4 regions of the Streptomyces sp. NPDC008137 genome follow, and region 1 is predicted to be linked to each of the others. Evidence: riboswitches for the same ligand, from Rfam matches in the RefSeq annotation. Region 1 holds a riboswitch; each other region holds the start of a gene.
The links. A riboswitch is a leader RNA that binds a small molecule or an ion and turns the genes downstream of it on or off. The one in region 1 is predicted to bind cobalamin.
Positions count from the first base shown of each region.

Region 1 (5,230 bases):
ACGGTCGTCCGCAGCCGGGTCAGGCCCTTGCGGTCGTACGTCACCGGCTGCCCGTCGACCGTCAATCGCCCCTCGTGCGGCCGCAGCCCGCCGCTGAGCAGCCGCATCAGCGTGGTCTTGCCGCTGCCGTTGCGGCCGAGCAGCGCGAGCGCCCGCCCCGCGCGGATGTCGAAGTCGAGGCCGCTGAGCACGGCCGGGCCGTCCTCGTAGGCGAAGGACGCGCCCCGCAGGGCGACGAGGGCGGGCTCGCTCATGCCGGCGGCCTTTCCAGTACGAAGGTGAGGGCGGCCAGCGCCGCGAGGAGCGCGCAACTGGCGGCCGTGAAGCGGACGGAGACACGGGCCTCGGGCACCAGGACCCGCAGGGTCCCGTCGTAGCCGCGCCCGGCGAGACCGGCTTGGAGGCGGGCAGCCCGGTCGAAGGCCCGTACGAAAGCGGTGGCGCCGAGCCCGCCCAGCGAACGCCAGGCGGCGGCCCGCGTGGTGTGCCCGAGCCGGGCGGCCTGCGCGTCGCGGATCCGGCGCACGGAGTCCAGCAGCAGGAAGCTCATCCGGTACGTCACGAGCGCGACATCGACGACCGGCGCCGGGACACCGGCCCGGACCAGGCGGGGCAGCAGGTCGGACATGGGCGTGGTGAAGGCGAACAGCAGCACTCCCAGGGAGGCCGCCGAGGTGCGCAGCAGCAGCTCCCCGGCCCGCAGAGGTCCGTCGTCCGCGAAGGAGACGAACCCTCCCGGCCCGCCGACCTGGACCAGCAGCGTGACCGCTCCGGTCACGCAGAAGCCCAGCGGCACGCGGTAGGCCCGCCACAGCTTCCGGCCGGGCACACCGGCCGGTCCCAGCAGCAGGGACACGGCCGTCACCAGCACCAGGGCCGCGCCCGGCCAGGGCGGCAGCGAGATGGCCAGCACGGTGAGTCCCAGACCGAGCACGGCCTTGTCCACGGGATGGCGGCGGCGCCAGCGACTGCTGTGCGCCGCCGCGTCGATCGGCAGCACGCGGCTCAGGCTCTTTCGGCCGTGGACTCCTCGGCGGCCCGCTCCAGGGCCTGCTGCTCACCCTGCCGCCGGCCTCGGCGCAGGCCGAAGTAGTAGGCGAGGACACCGGCGCCGATCGCTGCCTGGAGGGCGAAAAGCGCCGACTCGATCTCACCCGACGGCGGCTCGTACAGCGGCGAGAACCAGGGCTTGTAGTCCGGGTCGATCTCGGTGATCGCCGTCTCCGCCTGGGCGTCGGCGCCCGCGAACGGCTCCTCCTTGTCGTCGCCCAGGCCGAGGGCGAGCGGCAGCACCGCGAGGAGCGCCACGGCGAGCAGCAGCAGGAGGTTGATCCTCGTGTTCTTCTTCATCGGGCCACCGCCTCGGTCTCGGTCACGGACCGCTTCTTGGTGAGGAGCACACCCAGCCGGGTCAGTTCGCCCTTGCTGGACTGCACCAGCAGCCGCATCACGAGCACCGTCAGCAGGCCCTCGCTCACCGCGAGCGGGATCTGTGTGACGGCGAAGATGGTGCCGAACTTGCCGAGCGCGCCCACGAACCCGCTGCCCGGGTCGGGGAAGGCGAGCGCCAGCTGCACGCTGGTGACGCAGTACGTGGACAGGTCGGCGAAGAACGCCCCGAAGAAGACCGCGACCATCAAAGGCACGTCGAAGCGCCGCAGCAGTTTGTACACGGCGTATCCGGCCCAGGGCCCCACGATCGCCATGGAGAAGACGTTGGCGCCGAGCGTGGTCAGACCGCCGTGGGCGAGCAGCAGCGCCTGGAACAGCAGGGTGATGGTGCCCAGCACCGCCATGATGGGTGGCCGGAAAAGGATGGCTCCCAGGCCCGTGCCGGTGGGGTGGGAGCAACTGCCGGTGACCGACGGCAGTTTCAGGGCGGACAGGACGAACGTGAAGGCACCGGAGGCACCGAGGAGCAGAGTGCTCTCGGGGTGCTCGCGCACTTCACGGGTGAGCGACCGGACCCCGTGGACGACGAAGGGTGCCGACGCGACGCCCCAGGCGACCGCGTGTGCGGGTGGCAGAAAACCCTCGGCTATGTGCATGGTTCAGCAGACCCTCTCCAGCACCTCGTGGATGGTTGACGCGCCCTGGCCGGTCTCCTGGCTTACGGGTACCACCGCCCGCACTCCGCCTTCCCGGGTCACAAGGACCCAGTGGCTGCCCCTGCCAGGGGCCGGAGCCGGACTTCCCGATTCACAGTGGCGAGGGCCGCACCGGCATCACACCGGATTTCCCGTTCACCAAGGCGTGGTGACAGTAATGCCGAGATAAGGACGATGACAAGCCACCCGAGGGGGCGCGCGAGGGGGCGTCCGCTCGCACACCGGCGCAGGGCAGCTCAGTCGTCGCCCCCGTCGTCATCGTCGTCCCCGTCTTCCCAGGTCCGACCGGGCTTCTCCTGCTGGGGTTTGTCCGCCTTTCGCGGTGGCTCGGCCGTCTCCCGCGCCGGAGTCGTGGGACTGGGCGTCGCTTCGGCGGGGGCCGGGGGAGGGGGTGTGGTGCTGGACGGGGTGATATCGGCCACTGTGCCGGCGGCCGGAACGGTGGCCGCCGGGTCCGTGTCCGCCGCCGGAGCGGAGGAGAGGGGCGAGGCGGAGCCCTCGGACGGTGCGGCGGCGGGGCTGCTCGTGGAGGGCGACGCGTCGGGCTCCGTGCCCTCCGTCGCGGTGTTGTCAGGGGAGAACCACAGCATGCCGGCGAGCATCGCGGCCGCGAAGAGTGCCGCGGCGGCGACCGTCGCGGCCGCTCTGCGCCGGTTGTCGGGGGCGGCCCGGGGCGCGGCGCGGCGCGCCCGCCCGGCCTGGGGCGTCCGGCTGGTGCGCAGGCCGGGGGCGCCGGGCAGCGCGTACGTGGCCGGGTCGCGGGTCTCGGTGGCCGGATACGGGCTCGGTGCGGCGGACGTCACCGGGGGCGCTGCCTCCGGCAGCGGCTCGGGCAGCCCCCGCCAGGCACCGGCGGCGAACCATTCGGCGGTCCGCTGGGCGGTGGGCCGGTCCTCGGGCTGCTTGGCGAGCAGGCCGAGCAGGTAGTTCTCGAACGCCGGCGGGAGTCCGGCGACACCGAGCTCGCGGGGCGGTACGGGCACGGAGTCGAGGTGCTGGTGGAGGAGCGCGACGGCGGTGTCGGCCTGGAACGGCGGCCGACCGCTGAGGAGTTGGTAGAGCAGACACCCCAGGGAGTACATGTCGGAGGCCGGACCGGCGGGCTGGCCCAGGGCGCGTTCGGGCGCCAGGTAGAGGCCGGTGCCGACGATCTGGCCGGTGGCGGTGAGCGCGGCCCCCGGGTCGTCGAGGAAGCGGGCGATGCCGAAGTCGCCGATCTTCAGGGTGCCGTGGGCGTCCAGCAGGAGGTTGGCGGGCTTGATGTCACGGTGGACGATGCCCTGCGCGTGCGCGGCGGCGAGCCCTGCGGCGGCCTGCGCGGCGAGTTCGGCTACCCGCTGGGCGGGCAGCGCGCCGGACGCGGCCAGCACCCCGGCGAGGCTGTCGCCCTCGACCAGCTCCATCACGAGGTACAGCCGGTTGTCGTACTCGCCGAAGTCCAGGACACCGACCAGATGGGGGTGGTTGAGACGCCCGGCGGTCTGGGCCTCCAGACGGAACCGGGAGGCCGCCGTGACATCGGTGTCCTGGGGCAGCAGCAGCTTGACCGCCACGGCTCGGGCGAGCGTCTCGTCGTACGCGCGCCAGACCTCTCCCATTCCACCGCGCCCGATCTCAACATCCAGCCGGTAGCGGCCCGCTAGCAGCACTCGTCCTCGTCTCATGCGTATGGGAAGGTACGTCGCCGCAGGCCGAACTCCCCGTTTTGAGGCGGGGGTTGGCGGGGTGACGCGCAGCCGACCCAGGATACTGGCGCCGCGTGACCACTGATCTCCGCGGCGGTGTCGAGGGCCGGTACGGTCCCGGAAATCCGGGAGCGGAGACGTCGCCCGGCGGGGTGATGCGCGATGCGCGCGGTTGCCCCTGGGCCGCGGCCGGTTGCGGCCGGCCTGATCAGGCCGCCTTGTCCGCCGCCTCTGCCCGGTCCTCCCGGCGCGGCAGCAGAGCCACCGTCAGGGCCGGTACGGCAGCGAGGGCCAGCCAGGGCACGGCGGGCGGGAGGCCGAGGTCGAGGAGGGAACCGGTGGCCGCGCTGCCGGCCAGGACGATCAGGCCGGAGACGGAGGACAGCGCGCCCGTGTAGAGGCCGATCCGGCCCTCCTCCGCCAGGTCGGGCACCCAGGCGCGGGCGGCGGGGACGACCAGCATCTGGCCCACGGTGAGCAGTACGACGAAGCCCGCGGCGGGCAGCAGCCCGGCGACACCCGTCCAGCCGGCGGGGCGCGCCGCGGCCACCACCGCGAAACCGGCCGCGATCAGCAGCAGCCCCGCCGTCATGGAGCGGCGCAGGTCCAGCCGGTCGCCCGCCCAGCGGGTCACCGGCAGCTGGGCGAACACCACCAGCACCGAGGACAGCGCGAACAGCCAGGAAAGCGGCGCCTGGGAGCCCGCCGCGCGCTGCACCTCGTCCGGCAGGGCCAGGTACAGCTGGTTGTAGGCGAGCAGGTACGAGCCGTACGCGCCGCACAGGGCCAGGAACCGGCGGTTGCGCAGCAGAAGGCGCGCCCCGCCCCGCTCCCGGGTGCGGACCCGGCCCGGGATGTGCTGCGGCATCAGCCACAGATGCCCGGCCAGGACCAGCACGAAGACCGCCGCACCGGCGAGGCACGCGGTGCGGAAGTCGACGGCGAGCAGCAACGCGCCGAGCAGCGGTCCGACGAAGGCCCCGGCCTGGCCCGCGACGCTGAACAGGGCCAGGAGGCGCGTGCGCGAGCCGTGTCCCTCCTCCTCCCAGACCACCGCCTGGCGGGCCACCTCGGACTCCACGGCCGGAGAGAACAGCGCGGCGGCGAAGCCGATCACCAGCACGGCGCCGATCACGGCCCAGCTCGCCTCCGCGTACCCGAGCCACGCGAACCCGGCGATCCGCAGCACACAGCCGGCCAGCACGACGGGCCGCACCCCGAACCGGTCGACGAGCGAGCCGCCGACCACGAACAGCCCCTGCTGGCTGAAGGTGCGCAGCCCGAGCACGAACCCGACCAGCCAGCCCGCCATGCCGATCGCGGTGCCGAGGTGCTCGGCGAGGAACGGCAGGACGGCGTAGAAACCGACGTTGAAGGCGAGCTGGGTCAGGATCAGCAGCCGCAGCAGCGGCGACAGCTCCTTCCAGAGCCGCCAGG
Region 1 is NZ_JBIBHN010000021.1:84,588-89,817, forward strand. It holds gene ACFZBT_RS28060 (ATP-binding cassette domain-containing protein) at 1-254, opposite strand, end outside; gene cbiQ (cobalt ECF transporter T component CbiQ) at 251-1,000, opposite strand; gene ACFZBT_RS28070 (energy-coupling factor ABC transporter substrate-binding protein) at 1,006-1,350, opposite strand; gene ACFZBT_RS28075 (energy-coupling factor ABC transporter permease) at 1,347-2,048, opposite strand; cobalamin riboswitch at 2,078-2,288, opposite strand; gene ACFZBT_RS28080 (protein kinase) at 2,345-3,757, opposite strand; gene ACFZBT_RS28085 (MFS transporter) at 4,002-5,230, opposite strand, start outside.

Region 2 (5,230 bases), on a different contig from region 1:
GGTAGGGAGTCGTCCCCGTCTCCTGCTGGAAGCGGCGGGCGAAGGTGCGCGGGGACATGTGGGCGTGGGCGGCGAGCTGCTCGACGGTGACCTCGTCGTCGAGATGGTGCTCCATCCACGCCAGCACCTCGCCGATCGTGTCACCCTCGGGGTGCGGCAGCGGGCGCTCGATGTACTGGGCCTGTCCGCCGTCGCGGTGCGGCGGCACCACCATCCGCCGGGCGATCTTGTTGGCGACCTCGGAGCCCTGCTCCTTGCGCACCAGGTGGAGGCAGGCGTCGATCCCGGCGGCCGTCCCGGCGGAGGTGATCACCGGGTCCTCGTCGACGTAGAGCACGTCCGGCTCGACGACCACGCGTGGGTACTGCCGGGCGAGGTCCTTCGCGTGCTTCCAGTGTGTGGCGCAGCGGCGGCCGTCCAGCAGACCGGCCGCGGCCAGCACGAAGACGCCGGAACAGACGCTGAGCACCCGGGCGCCGCGGTCGACACCACGTCGCAGGGCGTCCAGCAGTTCCGGCGGGAAGTCCCGGGACGCGTAGGTGTGCCCGGCCGGCACGGCGATCAGGTCGGCCGTCTCCAACCGCTCCAGGCCGTGTTCGACCTGGAGCGAGAAGCCCGAGTTCATGCGCAGGGCCGGACCCTCGGCCGAGGCGACGGCGAAATCGTAGACCGGCAGGCCCTCGTCGCTGCGGTCGGTGCCGAAGACTTCGCACACCACGCCCAGTTCGAAGGGGTTCACGCCGTCGAGCAGGGCGACGGCCACGTTCTGGAGCATGTCTCCAGTGTGCCTCGCCGATGGCAGTAATTCGAGGGTCTACGGCAGTACTGCCACTGACGGTAAGGAGTCATCGGCGCGACAGTGGTGTCCATGGAAACGAACCAGGCACAGACACTCATCGCAATGATCTTCGTACTCGGGACGCTGGTCCTCCTGGTCCTCCCGTCAGTGATCGGCATCGCGCGCGACAGGCGCGTCGACCGTCAGATCCGGGAGGCCCAGGAGGCCAGGGAGAGCGAGCCGGCTCAGAAGTCCTCGTCCAGGTCGACGGTGCCCTCCACCGCCACCTGGTACGCAGAGGGGCGCCGCTCGAAGAAGTTGGTCAGCTCCTGAACGCCCTGCAGCTCCATGAAGGAGAAGGGGTTCTCGGAGCCGTACACCGGAGCGAAGCCGAGCCGGCTGAGCCGCTGGTCGGCGACGCACTCCAGGTACTGCCGCATCGACTCGGTGTTCATGCCCGGGAGGCCGTCACCGCACAGGTCGCGCGCGAACTGCAGCTCGGCCTCGACGGCCTCCCGCAGCATGTCCGTTACCTGCTGCTCCAGCTGGTCGTCGAAGAGCTCCGGCTCCTCCTTGCGGACGGTGTCGACCACGTCGAAGGCGAAGGACATGTGCATCGTCTCGTCCCGGAACACCCAGTTGGTGCCGGTGGCCAGGCCGTGCAGCAGACCGCGGCTGCGGAACCAGTAGACGTAGGCGAAGGCACCGTAGAAGAACAGGCCCTCGATGCACGCGGCGAAGCAGATCAGGTTCAGCAGGAAGCGACGCCGGTCGGCCTGGGTCTGCAGGCTCTCCAGCTTCTCGACCTCGTTGATCCACTTGAAGCAGAACTCGGCCTTCTCACGGATGGACGGGATGTTCTCGACCGCGTCGAAGGCCGCCGCCCGGTCCTCCGGGTCGGGAAGGTAGGTGTCGAGCAGCGTCAGATAGAACTGGACGTGCACGGCCTCCTCGAAGAGCTGGCGCGACAGGTACAGGCGCGCCTCCGGGGAGTTGATGTGCTTGTACAGCGTCAGCACCAGGTTGTTCGCGACGATCGAGTCGCCCGTCGCGAAGAACGCGACCAGCCGGCCGATCATGTGCTGCTCGCCCTCGGACAGCTTCGCGAGGTCGGCGACGTCCGAGTGGAGGTCGACCTCCTCCACGGTCCAGGTGTTCTTGATGGCGTCCCGGTAGCGCTCGTAGAAGTCCGGGTAGCGCATGGGGCGCAGGGTCAGCTCGAAGCCCGGGTCGAGGAGATTGGCGTTACGGGTGGTCATTACTGGCAGGCCTCGCAGGACTCGGGGTTTTCCAGGGAGCAGGCGACCGCGTCGGGGTCGGCGGTCTGCTGGACGGGGATGGTCTTCTCGGGCTGCGCCTGGGCCTGTGCGGCGCGGGCGATGCGGGTCGCCGGGCGCGAGCGCAGGTAGTACGTCGTCTTCAGCCCGGCCTTCCAGGCGTAGGCGTACATCGAGGAGAGCTTGCCGATGGTCGGCGTCTCCATGAAGAGGTTCAGGGACTGGGACTGGTCCAGGAACGGCGTCCTGGCCGCCGCCATGTCGATCAGGCCGCGCTGCGGGACCTCCCACGCCGTGCGGTAGAGCGCCCGTACGTCCGCGGGGATCCAGGCGAAGTCCTGCACCGAGCCGTTCGCCTCGCGCAGCGCCTCCCGGCTGCGGGCGTCCCACACGCCGAGCCGCTTCAGCTCGTCCACCAGGTAGGAGTTGACCTGGAGGAACTCGCCCGACAGCGTCTCGCGCTTGAACAGGTTGGACACCTGCGGCTCGATGCACTCGTACACGCCCGCGATGGAGGCGATCGTGGCCGTGGGCGCGATGGCGAGGAGCAGGGAGTTGCGCATGCCGGTCGCGGCGACGCGCTCGCGCAGGGCCGCCCAGCGCTCGGGCCAGGTCAGCTCCACGTCGTAGTGGTCGGGGTGCAGCACGCCCCTGGCCGTACGGGTCTTCTCCCAGGCCGGCAGCGGGCCGTTGCGCTCGGCCAGGCCGGCGGAGGCCTCGTACGCGGCGAGCATGATCCGCTCGGCGATACGGGTCGAGAGCGCCTTGGCCTCGGGCGAGTCGAAGGGCAGGCGCAGCTTGAAGAAGACGTCCTGCAGACCCATGGCCCCCAGGCCGACCGGACGCCAGCGGGCGTTGGAGCGGCCCGCCTGCTCGGTCGGGTAGAAGTTGATGTCCACGACCCGGTCGAGGAAGGTCACGGCGGTGCGGACGGTCTCGTCCAGCCGCTCCCAGTCGATGTCCCCGCGGGTCTGGTCGACGAAGGCGCCGAGGTTGACCGAGCCCAGGTTGCAGACCGCCGTCTCCCCGTCGCTGGTGACCTCCAGGATCTCCGTGCAGAGGTTGGAGGAGTGGACGACGTGGCCCGGCTCGGCCGTCTGGTTGGCGGTGCGGTTGGCGGCGTCCTTGAACGTCATCCAGCCGTTGCCGGTCTGCGCGAGGGCGCGCATCATGCGGCCGTACAGCTCACGGGCCGGCAGGGTCTTCTTCGCCAGGCCCTTCGCCTCGGCCGCCCGGTACGCGGCGTCGAACTCCTCGCCGAACAGGTCGACCAGCTCGGGCACGTCCGAGGGGGAGAACAGCGACCACTGCCCGTCGGCGTTGACCCGCCGCATGAACTCGTCCGGCACCCAGTGCGCGAGGTTCAGGTTGTGCGTACGGCGGGCGTCCTCGCCGGTGTTGTCGCGCAGCTCCAGGAACTCCTCGATGTCGGAGTGCCAGGTCTCCAGGTAGACCGCGGCCGCGCCCTTGCGGCGGCCGCCCTGGTTCACGGCGGCGACCGAGGCGTCGAGGGTCTTCAGGAACGGGACGATGCCGTTGGAGTGGCCGTTGGTGCCCCGGATCAGCGAACCGCGGGAACGGATACGGGAGTACGAGAGACCGATGCCGCCCGCGTGCTTCGACAGCCGCGCCACCTGGTGGTACCGGTCGTAGATCGAGTCCAGCTCGTCCTGGGGGGAGTCCAGGAGGTAGCAGGACGACATCTGGGGGTGCCGGGTGCCGGAGTTGAAGAGGGTGGGGGAGGAGGGGAGGTAGTCGAGGCGGCTCATGAGCCCGTAGAGCGCGGCGACCTCGTCGACGGACTGCGCCGTGTCGTTTTCGGCGAGACCGGCGGCGACGCGCAGCATGAAGTGCTGGGGCGTCTCGACGACCTTGCGGGTGATCGGGTGGCGGAGCAGGTAGCGGCTGTGCAGGGTCCGCAGGCCGAAGTAGCCGAAGCGGTCGTCGGCGGCCCGGTCGATCAGCGCGTCCAGCCGGGCGGCGTGCAGGCGCACGAACTCGGCGGTCCGGTCGGCGATCAGGCCCTCCCGGTGGCCGACCGCGACGGACTCGGTGAAGGACGTGACACCCTGCGAGGCGGCCTCTTCACGGATGCCGATCGTCAGCAGCCGTGCGGCCAGCCGGGAGTAGGCGGGGTCCTCGGAGATGAGGCCGGCGGCCGACTCCGTCGCGAGCTCGCGCAATTCCGTCTCGTCCGCCCGCGCGGACCGGCCGCGCAGCGCGGCGGCGGCGACCCGGCCGGGGTCGGCGTCGGGGAGATCGGCGGTCAGCTCGGTCAGGGTCCGCAGCAGCGCGGCACCGGGGCCGTCGTGCTCTTCTTCGGAAGCTGAGACCGGTTCGGCTGGCGCGATGGTCACGTGGGGCTCTCCCTCGCTCGGCAAGGGGCCTCGCGCAGGGCGGGGGGGCAGCACACGAGCGCACACGGCGTCGCGTCCACCGGCCCATTCCACGAGGCCCGGACGTCAGGGCACCCCGGCCGGACGGCCGGGTGCGCTGTCGGCAGGTCCTCGGACTGACGCTTGTGCATGAAACATGCACAAGTACACCGTTGCGGGACAGTTCCGGATTCGCACCGGATTCCCCTGCGACGACAGCGAGCACGAGCATACATCTTGTGCCGGGTACGGGTGGCACCCCCAGATGTTGTGTCGCGCTGGTGTCGGAGCGTCAGCTGACAGGTGAGAAGAGTGATGCCCTGTCGGCGTTTCCCCATCGGGTTGCGCGGCGTGCGGGGAGTGCTTCCATGGAAGTAGGTGCCGACGTCCGCGGGTCCTCCGTACTGGGAAGCAGATCGCCCTCGGAGGGAGTACTCACATGACGAGGGTCGTCCGTCGCACACCGGGCAAGGAGCGGCCGCGCAACGCGCCGATGGCCACGCTGGATCTGCGACGGGCGGCGAGACGGACCAGTCGCGTCGTCGTCGGCCACTGGCACAGCCTGACCATCCGTCTCGAGGCCCGCCGCGGCACCACCCGGCCCAGGAAGTGGCGCAGGTGGTTCTCCTACACCAACGTGCTCCGGATGGTCTGGGCGGTCGGCGCCCTCGTGGTCTTCGGCTGGATCGGGGCCGGCGTACACATGCTGGTCACCGACCAGCAGACCACGGTCGAGAGATGGCAGAAGGAGCCGGGGCTCGACGCCCTGCTCCGTTTCATCGGTCCGGTCCTCACCGCTT
Region 2 is NZ_JBIBHN010000026.1:42,457-47,686, reverse strand. It holds gene ACFZBT_RS30895 (helix-turn-helix domain-containing protein) at 1-775, opposite strand, end outside; gene ACFZBT_RS30890 (ribonucleotide-diphosphate reductase subunit beta) at 1,024-2,037, opposite strand; gene ACFZBT_RS30885 (ribonucleoside-diphosphate reductase subunit alpha) at 2,037-4,412, opposite strand; cobalamin riboswitch at 4,536-4,679, opposite strand; gene ACFZBT_RS30880 (ATP-binding protein) at 4,870-5,230, shown strand, end outside.
Region 2: it holds a riboswitch for cobalamin, as region 1 does, so the genes downstream of both, ACFZBT_RS30885 (ribonucleoside-diphosphate reductase subunit alpha) here and ACFZBT_RS28075 (energy-coupling factor ABC transporter permease) in region 1, are expected to answer to the same signal.

Region 3 (5,230 bases), on a different contig from region 1:
CCGCCGAGGCGGGTGTCCAGGCCCGGCGGTGCGGGATCCGGCCCAGCCGTACGACGTCCAGCACCGTCAGCTCGACCTGGGTGTCGGCCTGTTGCTCGACCGTGGCGAGGCGGCGGGCGACGGTACGGCGGGGCAGATCGCCCAGCGGGGTGCCGTCGAGGGTGACGATTCCGGCGGTGGGTGTGAGCAGCCCGGCGAGCAGCCGCAGCAGTGTGGACTTGCCGGAGCCGTTGGGGCCGAGGACTCCGACGGTGGAGCCGGGTTCGGGCGCGAGGACGACGCCGTCGAGGATGAGGCGCCCGTCGGTACGGCGGCTGACCCGGTCCGCCCGGAGCCCGGCAGCCCGCACCGGCGTTTCCGTCTCGCTGACGTGTGTCCCGGTCACCGCACCCTCCGCGTCCGGTAGAGCACCGCCACGAACGCCGGCACCCCGATCAGCGATGTCACGACCCCCACGGGCACCTCCTGCGGATCCAGGACCGTCCGGGCCAGGGTGTCGACCCAGACCAGGAACACCGCGCCGGCGAGGGCGGTGACCGGCAGCAGCCGGGCGTGCCCGGGTCCGGCCAGGGCCCGGGCGGCGTGCGGCAGGACCAGCCCGACGAAGCCGATCGCCCCGGCCGAGCTGACCAGGGCGGCCGTGAGCAGGGCGGTGACGCACAGCAGCACCAGGCGGGTGCGGGCCACCGACACCCCGAGCGCGGCCGCCGCGTCCTGCCCGAAGGCGAAGGCGTCGAGCGTACGGGCGTACGACAGGCACACCACCAGCGCCACGGCCAGGACGGCGAAGCACAGCCACACGTCGGTCCAGCCGGCCCCGCCGAGCGAGCCCAGGAGCCAGAACAGCACGCCCCGGGTCGTCTCGGCGTCGGCGGCGGTCAGCACCACGAAGGAGGTGAGGGCGGAGAAGAGCTGCATGGCGGCGACGCCCGCGAGGACGACCCGGTCGGTGGTGTCGCCGAGGGTGTGGCTGAGCAGCAGGACCAGCGCGAAGGAGACCAGTGCGCCGAGGAACGCGCCGGCGGACACCGAGACGACACCGCCGCCCACGCCCAGCACGACGATGACGACCGCGCCGGTGGAGGCGCCCGAGGACACCCCGAGCACGAACGGGTCGGCGAGGGGGTTGCGCAGCAGCGACTGCATCACGGCCCCGCACACGGCGAGGCCGGCCCCGCACACGGCCGCGAGCAGGGTGCGCGGCAGCCGCAGCTGCCAGACGATGCCGTCCCGGATCGGCGTCAGGTCGGAGCTGCCCATCCCGAGGTGGGAGGCGACGACGGACCAGACGTCCCCGACCCGGATGTCGGCCGGTCCGATGGTGATCGCCAGGGCCACGGAGACCATCAGCAGCAGGGCGCCCGCGACACCGAGCGCCGGTCCGCGCACGGTCACTTCACGAGCCCGAACTCACGCAGTCCGGCCGCGACCTTCTCCACACCCTCGACCGTGCGGATGGTCGGGTTCATGGCCTGCCCGCTGAGCAGCACGTACCGCTTGTTCTTGACTGCGTCCATGTTCTTGGTGGCCGGATTGGACTCCAGGAAGGCGATCTTGCGCTTCGCCGACTCGGCGGTCTCCGAGTCGCGGGTCAGATCGCCGATGACGAGGACGTCGGGGTTGCGGTCGGCGACCGTCTCCCAGTTGACCTGCGGCCACTCCTCGTGCGTGTCGTCGAAGACGTTCTTGGCACCGAGGGCGCGGGTCAAGATGCCGGGCGCTCCGCAGCAGCCGGCCAGGTAGGGCGATTCGGAGTTGGCGAACCAGTACATCAGGGAGACGTCGGAGGCGTCGACGCCCCGCGTGGCCTTCTTCATCCGCTGCTGGAGGGAGGCCACGAGCTTGTCGCCGCGGTCCTTCACTCCGAACACGGTCGCGAGGTCCCGCACCTCGCCGTAGACGGCGTCGATGTCCAGCGGCTTGTCGCGCTTGCCGTCGCCGCCGCCCGAGTTGTCCTTGCCGGCGCAGTCGGACGGGGAGACATACGTGGGCACGCCGAGCTTCTCGAACTGCTCGCGGGTGGCGACGCCGCCCTTGCCGAGGGTGGAGACGAAGGACGCGGCGACGAAGTCGGGCTCGGAGTCCAGGACCCGTTCGAAGGAGGGGTTGTTCTCGGCGATGCGCGGCACCTTGGCGTTGGCCCTCTCCAGCCCCTTCATCACGGGGTCGGTCCAGGTGGCCGTGCCCGCTATCCGGTCGGCGAGACGGAGGGAGAGCAGGATCTCGGTGGTGCCCTGGTTGAGGGAGACGGCGTGCTTGGGCGCCTTGTCGACTCGAACCTTCCGGCCGCAGTTGTCGAGCGTGACGGCGGCCTTCGTGGTGGTGGGCTTCGAGTCCCCGCAGCCGGTCATGAGCAGGGAGCAGGCCGCGAGCAGGACGGCGGCACGGGCGGGTCGGGCGAGGGGCAAGGAAACCAGTCCTCAGACGTCGAGGGCCCGATCGCGGAGCCCGGTCGTACGGTGCTCCCCCACCGCCGGCCGGCCGCGGGGGCCGCCAGCAGGTCTTCGGACTCGGGTTCACCCGGTGCGGGGCGCCTTCCCGAACGCCATGCGTGCCGTTCAGTGGCCGAGACCCCGCCCGTCCCCCTCACCGCTGCGCGTCAGTTCCGGATTCGCACCGGATTCCCTGACCCACGTACATGGGTTCGACTGGCCTCGGCAAGCTATCACGGCGGGCATCGGGGAATCACCGCGCGCCCCGCGTCGTTGCCCGGACAGCAGCTCTTCCGCGACTCCCGAGGAGGCCGCCGGTGTACGGCGACGACGCAACGGTCCGCAGGATCCTCACCGAGCTCGGCGACACCTGGGCCGTGGTGGGCCTGTCGTCGAACCGGCAGCGCGCGGCGTACGGCGTCGCCGCCGTGCTCCAGCGGTACGGCAAGCGTGTCGTGCCCGTGCACCCCAAGGCGGAGACCGTGCACGGCGAGCAGGGGTACGCGAGTCTGGCGGACATCCCCTTCGACGTGGACGTGGTGGACGTGTTCGTGAACAGCGACCTCGCCGGAGCGGTCGCGGACGAGGCGGTCGCCAAGGGCGCGGGGGCGGTGTGGTTCCAGCTCGGCGTCGTCGACGCGGCGGCGTACGACCGCACCCGGGCCGCCGGCCTGGAGATGGTGATGGACCGCTGCCCGGCGATCGAGATCCCGCGGGTCGGGTGAGGGTCACGCCCGTCGCGCCCCCTCCATAATGAGCGCATGACCCACGCCTTGCCGCCCGCGGACACAGGCTCCCCCGGACGTTTCCCGGTCGTCGTCGTGGGCGCCGGTCCCGCCGGGCTGACCGTCGGCAACATCCTGCGGGCCGCCTCCGTGGACTGCCTGGTGCTGGAGACCGAGACCCGGGAGTTCATCGAACAGCGGCCCCGGGCCGGGGTCATCGAGGAGTGGGCCGTACGCGGCCTGGAGAAGCGGGGCCTCGCCCGGAACCTGCTGGACCGCGCGGAGCTGCACACCGCGTGCGAGTTCCGCTTCGAGGGGGAGCGGTACCGGTTCCACTACGGCGATATGACGGGCAGTCACCACTTCGTCTACCCGCAGCCGTTGCTGGTGACGGACCTGGTGCGCGAGTACGCCGACGTGCGCGGCGGGGAGATCCGCTTCGGGGTCCGGGACGTGGAGCTGCACGACCTCGACACCGACCGGCCCTCCGTGTCGTACACGTGCCCGGAGACGGGTGAACGGCACGTCGTGGACTGCGACTTCGTGGCCGGCTGCGACGGGGCGCGCGGGGTGACGCGGGCCTCACTGCCGCCCGAGCGGGTCCGGATCGCGCGGCACGACTACGGCATCGGCTGGCTGGCGCTGCTCGCCGAGGCCCCGCCGTCCGCCGACTGCGTCCTGTTCGGCTGTCACGAGAACGGCTTCGCGGGCCAGATGCCCCGCAGCCCGGAGGTGACCCGCTACTACCTCCAGTGCCCGCCGGGCGACGACCCGGAGAACTGGCCGCACGAGCGGGTCTGGGCGGAGCTGCGGCAGCGGCTCGGGGCGGCCGGTGTGCCGCCGCTGACGGAGGGGCGGCTGATCGAGAAGCGCGTGCTGGACATGCACGACTACGTGGTCGAGCCGATGGTGCACGGCCGGCTCCACCTCGCGGGCGACGCGGCGCATCTGGTCGCCCCCATCGCGGCCAAGGGCATGAACCTCGCCCTGCACGACGCCTTCCTGCTCGGCGACGCCCTGGTGGCCCGCCTGACCACGGGCGACGAGAGCGGTCTGGCCGGTTACGGGCAGTCCTGCCTGCGGCGCGTGTGGGACTACCAGGAGTTCTCGCAGTGGCTTTCCGAGGTGTACCACGGAACGGCGGCGGGCGACCCCTTCCGCGCGGGCACCGCGCTCGCCCGGCTGCGCCGCCTGTTCACCTCGCCCGTGGCGGCCGCGGCCTTCGCCGAGCAATACCTGGGGACGGCGGCGCGGTACTGACTCATTCGTGCGGGGGACGGTCGCTGAGCCGGTGGTCGGCCACGTTCAGCGCCTCGTCCACCAGTCGGCGCAGATGGCCGTCGCTGAGTGAGTAGATCACCCGGCGCCCGTCTTTACGTGTGTTCACCAGGCCCGCGAGGCGCAACCGCGCCAGGTGCTGGCTGACGGCGGGCCGGGCCGCCCCGCATTCCTCCGTGAGAGTCGTGACGTCGGCTTCCGACCTCGTCAGTGCGTGCAGCAGGGCGAGCCGGGTCCGGTCCCCCAGGAGGGCGAGGAGTTCGGCGGCGAGCGCGAACTGTTCCTCGCCGGGGCTGCGCGGGTGCGCATCGTGCGCAGGTGACAGGTGCATGCGTGCGCTCATACGCACATAATGGCCCTGTGGGCGTGTGCACGTCCACTCCCGCGCACCGGAAGGGGACCCACGTGAGCGACCGGCACGAGCACTCCCACCCTCACCAGCACCAGCACCAGCACGGCCTGCGCCACCGGCTGTCCCACCTCCTCACTCCCCACTCCCACGAGACGACCGACAAGGTCGACTCCGCCCTGGAGTCCTCGGCCCGCGGGATGCGGGCGCTCTGGGTCTCGCTCGCGGTGCTCGGTGTGACGGCCCTGGCCCAGGCGCTCGTGGTAGCCGTCTCCGGCTCGGTGGCGCTGCTCGGGGACACGGTGCACAACACCGCGGACGCGCTGACCGCCGTACCGCTCGGGATCGCCTTCGTGCTGGGCCGGCGGGCGGCCACCCGCCGCTTCACCTACGGCTACGGGCGGGCCGAGGACCTGGCGGGGCTCGTGATCGTGCTGACGATCGCC
Region 3 is NZ_JBIBHN010000018.1:94,405-99,634, forward strand. It holds gene ACFZBT_RS25800 (ATP-binding cassette domain-containing protein) at 1-385, opposite strand, end outside; gene ACFZBT_RS25805 (iron chelate uptake ABC transporter family permease subunit) at 382-1,347, opposite strand; gene ACFZBT_RS25810 (ABC transporter substrate-binding protein) at 1,392-2,351, opposite strand; cobalamin riboswitch at 2,478-2,668, opposite strand; gene ACFZBT_RS25815 (CoA-binding protein) at 2,750-3,157, shown strand; gene ACFZBT_RS25820 (4-hydroxybenzoate 3-monooxygenase) at 3,194-4,417, shown strand; gene ACFZBT_RS25825 (metalloregulator ArsR/SmtB family transcription factor) at 4,419-4,778, opposite strand; gene ACFZBT_RS25830 (cation diffusion facilitator family transporter) at 4,841-5,230, shown strand, end outside.
Region 3: it holds a riboswitch for cobalamin, as region 1 does, so the genes downstream of both, ACFZBT_RS25810 (ABC transporter substrate-binding protein) here and ACFZBT_RS28075 (energy-coupling factor ABC transporter permease) in region 1, are expected to answer to the same signal.

Region 4 (5,230 bases), on a different contig from region 1:
CTCGGGCTGCGCGAGGACTGCGTCGTCGAGGAGGGCGACACCTCGGCCCTCGACGCCCTCGGCACCGCCCCGCCCGGCTACCGGCTGCTCCCGGCCCACCCCTGGCAGCTCGACCTGGCGAGCGCGGAGCTCGCCGCCGCCTTCGCAGACGGGAGGCTGGTCCGGCTGGGCACGACCGCCTTCGACACCTGGCCGACGGCCGCGATCCGCACGCTCTACGCACCCGAGCGGGACCTCTTCCTGAAGTTCAGCCTGGACGTGCGCATCACCAACGACATCCGCCGGCTGTGGCGCCACGACCTGCTCGCCCTGCGCCGCACCGACGCGGCCGTGTGCGCCGCCTTCGACGACTCCGGCACGCTCGACGGCCCCCCGGCCTGGCTCGGCGACCGCGGCTACCGCACCGCCGGCTTCGCCTTCGAGGCCTTGGCCGTCCTCGTCCGCGACGGCTTCGCCGGCCACCTGGTGCCCGGCGCGACCCCGCTGCTCGCCGCCGGACTCGTCGAGGGCTTCGACGGCAGCCCGCTCGACCGCGCCGCCGACCCCGGGGCGTGGTGGACGGCGTATCTGGCGCGGGTGGTGCCCCCGGCCCTGGAGGCCTTCGCCCGGCACGGCGTCGTCATCGAGGCTCATCTGCAGAACACCGTGATCGCCGTGGACGCCGACGGCATGCCCGTGCAGGCGCTGTACCGGGACGCCGAGGGCGTGAAACTGCTCCCGGACGTCTCCCGCGAGGCCGGCTGGGAGCGGCTGGTGTACTGCCTGGTCGTCAACCACCTCACCGAGATCGCCGGTGCCCTCGTCGAACGCCACCCCGGCTTCGACCCCTGGCCCGCCGCCCGCCGCGAACTCGCCCGCCACGACCTGCCCGAGATCCCCGCCCTGCTCACCTCGCCCACCCTCCCCGCCAAGACGAACCTCCTGCTGCGCTGGACGGGCGCGGACGGCGCCGACGCCCGCTATCTGCCGCTGCCCAACCCGCTCAGGGAAGGAACGTGACCTGGGGGAGCGCCCGTCCGTGCTGTGCGGTGACCGCACCGGCCGCATGGAATGATGGCCGGCGACATGGCGACGGCGGAACGAGGAAGCCGGTGTGAATCCGGCGCGGTCCCGCCACTGTGACCGGCATCGGCCGGGAGCCAGGAGACTCACGCGGTCGCCTCCTCCACGAACCACCGGGGCGGATCTCCCCGGAGAGAGGACAGGTGCGGCATGTCCGCAACCCCGGCCGGAGGGGTTCCGTGCCGCGTCGTCGTCTGCCGGGACTGCTGCTGCGGCACCGGCAAGGTGACCGGCGTCGATCACACGGCACAGACCGAGCGGCTGCGCGAGGCGGCGCCCGTACGGGTCTCCGAGTGCCTCGACGTCTGCGACCAGGCCAACGTCATCGTCGTACAGCCGTCCGCCGCGGGCCGGGCCGCCGGGGCCCGGCCGGTGTGGCTCGGGCTGGTCAACGACCCGGCCGCGACCGAGGACGTCGTCTCCTGGGTCCGCGAGGGCGGCCCCGGTGTCGCGCCCCTGCCCGAGATCCTCGGCCTGTACGCCTTCAGCCCGCTCGCGAAACGGCGCGCGGGCAGCTCCTGACCAGGCCCGGCTCTCAGGACTCCTGTTCCTCGGCCGGCACGCACAGGACCGGGACGTTCGACAGGTGCAGCAGCTTGTGGGGCGTCGAGCCCAGCAGGGCCCCGCGCACCGGGCTCTCGCCCCACGTGCCCACCACGATCACCCTGGCGTCATGGCGTGCCGCGGCGTCGATCAGCGCCTGCGCGGGCCGCTCGTCGATGAGTTCGACCGTGCTGGGCACACCGGCCTCGTCGGCGACCCGGACCGCGTGACCGAGCACGGTGGTGCCGGCCTCGCGGACGGCCTTCTGATGGGCGCCGAACTCCTCGCCCGTGACGCCGGGGGCCGCGGCGCCGTAGACGATCACCAGGGGCTCGCCGTACGCCGCCGCCACCTCGATCGCGACCCGCAGCGCGCGCAGGGCACCCGGGGACTCGTCGTAGCCGAGGACCACCGACATCTTCAGGACTCCTTGCCGTGGACGAGATCGGGGTCGACCGTGCTCGGGCGTTCCGACCAGAACGCGGGGGCCGTCAGCCGCCAGACGACCATGATGATCACGCCCGCGAGGGCGACGCCGATGCCGATGACGAGCGGCGGACCGAGCCCCAACCAGGAGCTGCCGGTGTAGGAGTTGGCCGGGTCGGCCATGTCCTGGACCGACTCCACCAGCAGCCACGCCAGCAGCCCGGCGCCGATCAGCGGGCCGAGGCCGATCAGGAGGAAGTCCCTCACGCTCCTGGTCAGCTCGCGCCGGTAGTAGACCGCGCAGGCGAGGCCGGTGAGCGCGTAGTAGAACGCGATCAGCAGGGAGAGCGCCGTCAGGGAGTCGAAGAGGGCGTTCTCGCTGGCGTGATACAGGACGAGGTACCAGACGATGGCGATGCCGGCGACCCACCAGGTGCTCACGTCCGGGGTGCGGAACCGGGGGCTGATGTGCCCGAAATGCTTCGGCAGGGCGTACCGGCGGGCCATGGACAGTCCGGTGCGGGACGCCGGGATGATCGTCGTCTGCGTGGACGCCAGCGCCGATGTCGACACCGCCAGCAGCACGACCCAGTCCCAGCCGCCCATCGCCTCTTCGGCGAGCAGCGCGAAGATGAACTCCTCCTCGGCGGCGTTCTCGGCGAGGTAGTCCGTGCCCGCGTAGGCGACGACCGCGAAGGCGACGGCGAGGTAGGTCACCAGCAGCAGCACCGTCGACCAGATGGCCGCCTTGCCGGGGGCGGTGGCGGAGTCCTCGGTCTCCTCGGTGAGGTTGACCGCCGACTCCCACCCCCAGTAGATGAACACGCCCAGCAGCAGGGCGCCGGTCAGGGACGCCCCGCCCGCCCCGAAGGGGTCGAGCCAGCTGAACTCCGGATCGATGGCGTCGAGGGTTCCGGTGTCGGCGTAGACGCGGTACAGCGCCACCACGGCGAAGGCGAGCAGGCAGACGACCTGCGCCAGGATGAGGACGTTCTGCACCTTGGCCGATACATCGATGCCGATCACACAGATGGCCGTCATCACCACGATGAGCAGCACGGTGAGCACTTGGCGCACGACGTCGTTGTCCGCCCAGCTGTCCAGGCCCACGGCGAGCAGGAAGAAGGTCACGGCGACATCCGCCAGCGAACCGACGACCAGGACGCCCGTCATCGCGATGGCCCAGCCGCCGAGCCAGCCCGCCCACGGCCCCATGGCCCGGGTGACCCAGGAGAAGGTCGTGCCGCAGTCCTGGTCGACCTTGTTGAGGTAGTAGAACGCCGACGCGATCAGCAGCATCGGCACGAACGAGGCGATCATCACCCCGGGGGCGTAGATGCCCACCAGGGCGACGATCGGGCCGATGACCGCCGCCACCGAGTACGCCGGCGAGGTCGCGTTGAGCCCGATGACCAGCGCGTCGAGGAACCCGATCGCATTGGGCTTCAGGCTCGCGGACGGTGGCGGGCCCGCGTCCGTGATGTCCTTGGCCATGCTCCCTCACTCCCGTTGTGCGTGGATCCATACAACAGGCAGGCGCGAGGCATTTTGGCGATTGACGGCCTTTTAGGAGATTTATGTCGCTTTGCGGCTCCGCACCAGCAGACGCAGGAAGTACGGAGTGCCGATCACCGCCGTCATCAGTCCGGCGCCCAGCTGGGCCGGGGCGATGACGGTCCGTCCGAGCAGATCCGCCGTACAGACGAGCGCGGCGCCGAGCAGGACGGCGACCGGCACCACCCGTACATGCCGCCGACCCACGAGGGCACGCGCCGCGTGCGGCGCCACGAGACCCACGAAGCCGATGGTCCCGGCCGAGGCGACGGCCGTCGCGGCGAGCAGGACGCTCACCACCAGGAAGCCGAGCCTGGCCCGGGGCAGCCCGAGGCCGAGCAGCCGTGGGGTGTCCTCGTCCAGGGAGACGAGATCCAGCTCGGTGCGGCGCGCGACCGCGACGGCCAGGCCCAGTGCCAGCACGAGCGCGACGGGCACGACGTCCGGCATGGTCCGCCCGTACGTCGAACCGGACAGCCAGGTCAGCGCCTTCGTGGCGTTGAACGGGTCGGTGAGCACGATGAGCAGACTGATCAGGGCCGTGGAGCCGGCGGCCATGCCGATCCCGACGAGGACCAGCCGGTTCTGCCGGTAGCCGCCCCGGGCCGCGAGCCCGAAGACGATGGCGGAGGACAGCGCGGCGCCCCCGAACGCGGCACCCGCGAGGCCCCACGAACCGGCGGTGGGCACGGTCGTCACCAGCAGCACGGCGCCCAGCGCGCCGCCGCCGGAGACACCCAGAACCCCCGGCTCCGCCAGCGGGTTGCGGGTCACGGCCTGCACGAGCGTCCCGGCCAGGGCGAGCGCGGCGCCCGCGCACAGGGCCGCGAGCACCCGCGGCACCCGGGTGTCCAGCACGAAGGAGACGGCCTGACCGGCCCGCCCCTGCGCCCAGTTCGCGACATCGCCGAGCAGGAGCTTGCTGTCGCCGAGCAGGACACCGGCCAGCGTGACACCCACGACCACGGCGGCCAGGGCGCCCACCGTGACCAGGAACGCCGTCCGGCTGGGGATGCGCAGCCGGTCCGGCGCGTCGGCCCCGGCCGTGTCCCGCAGCCGCAGGGCGGTCACCACCAGGAACACGGCACCGACCAGGCTGGTGACGATGCCGGTGGGCACGGCGACCGCCCGGTCCGCCGGGACCAGGGCCCGCAGCAGCACGTCCGACCCGAGCACCAGCGCGGCACCGGTCAGCCCGGCCACCGGCAGGGCCGCGCGGGAGCGCACGAAGCCCCGGAACCGGCGGGCGAGCGGACGCACCAGGGCGGGGGCGCAGAGCCCGACGTACCCGATGGGCCCGGCCAGCGTCACGGCCGCCGCCGACAGCAGCGCCGCCAGCACCACCACTGTGACGCGGGTGGCGTGGACCGGGACGCCAAGACCGCGCGCCGCGTCGTCCCCGAGGGCGAGCGCGTCGACCCGCCGCGCGACCAGCAGCAGCCCGGCGAGTCCCACCAGGGCGACGGGGAGCATCTGCACGACGCCGTCGAAGCCGTTCTGGCCGATGCTCCCCTGGTTCCACTGGTAGAGGCCCTCCGTCTCCTGCGGGAACAGCAGGAGCAGCCCCTCCGTCACGGAGTTCAGGCCCAGCGCCAGCGCCGTGCCGGCCAGGACCAGCCGTACGGTGCCCGTGCCGAGCCCCGAC
Region 4 is NZ_JBIBHN010000002.1:54,181-59,410, forward strand. It holds gene ACFZBT_RS03585 (IucA/IucC family protein) at 1-999, shown strand, start outside; cobalamin riboswitch at 1,041-1,167, shown strand; gene ACFZBT_RS03590 ((2Fe-2S) ferredoxin domain-containing protein) at 1,213-1,584, shown strand; gene ACFZBT_RS03595 (universal stress protein) at 1,598-2,023, opposite strand; gene ACFZBT_RS03600 (amino acid permease) at 2,026-3,525, opposite strand; gene ACFZBT_RS03605 (Fe(3+)-hydroxamate ABC transporter permease FhuB) at 3,607-5,230, opposite strand, start outside.
Region 4: it holds a riboswitch for cobalamin, as region 1 does, so the genes downstream of both, ACFZBT_RS03590 ((2Fe-2S) ferredoxin domain-containing protein) here and ACFZBT_RS28075 (energy-coupling factor ABC transporter permease) in region 1, are expected to answer to the same signal.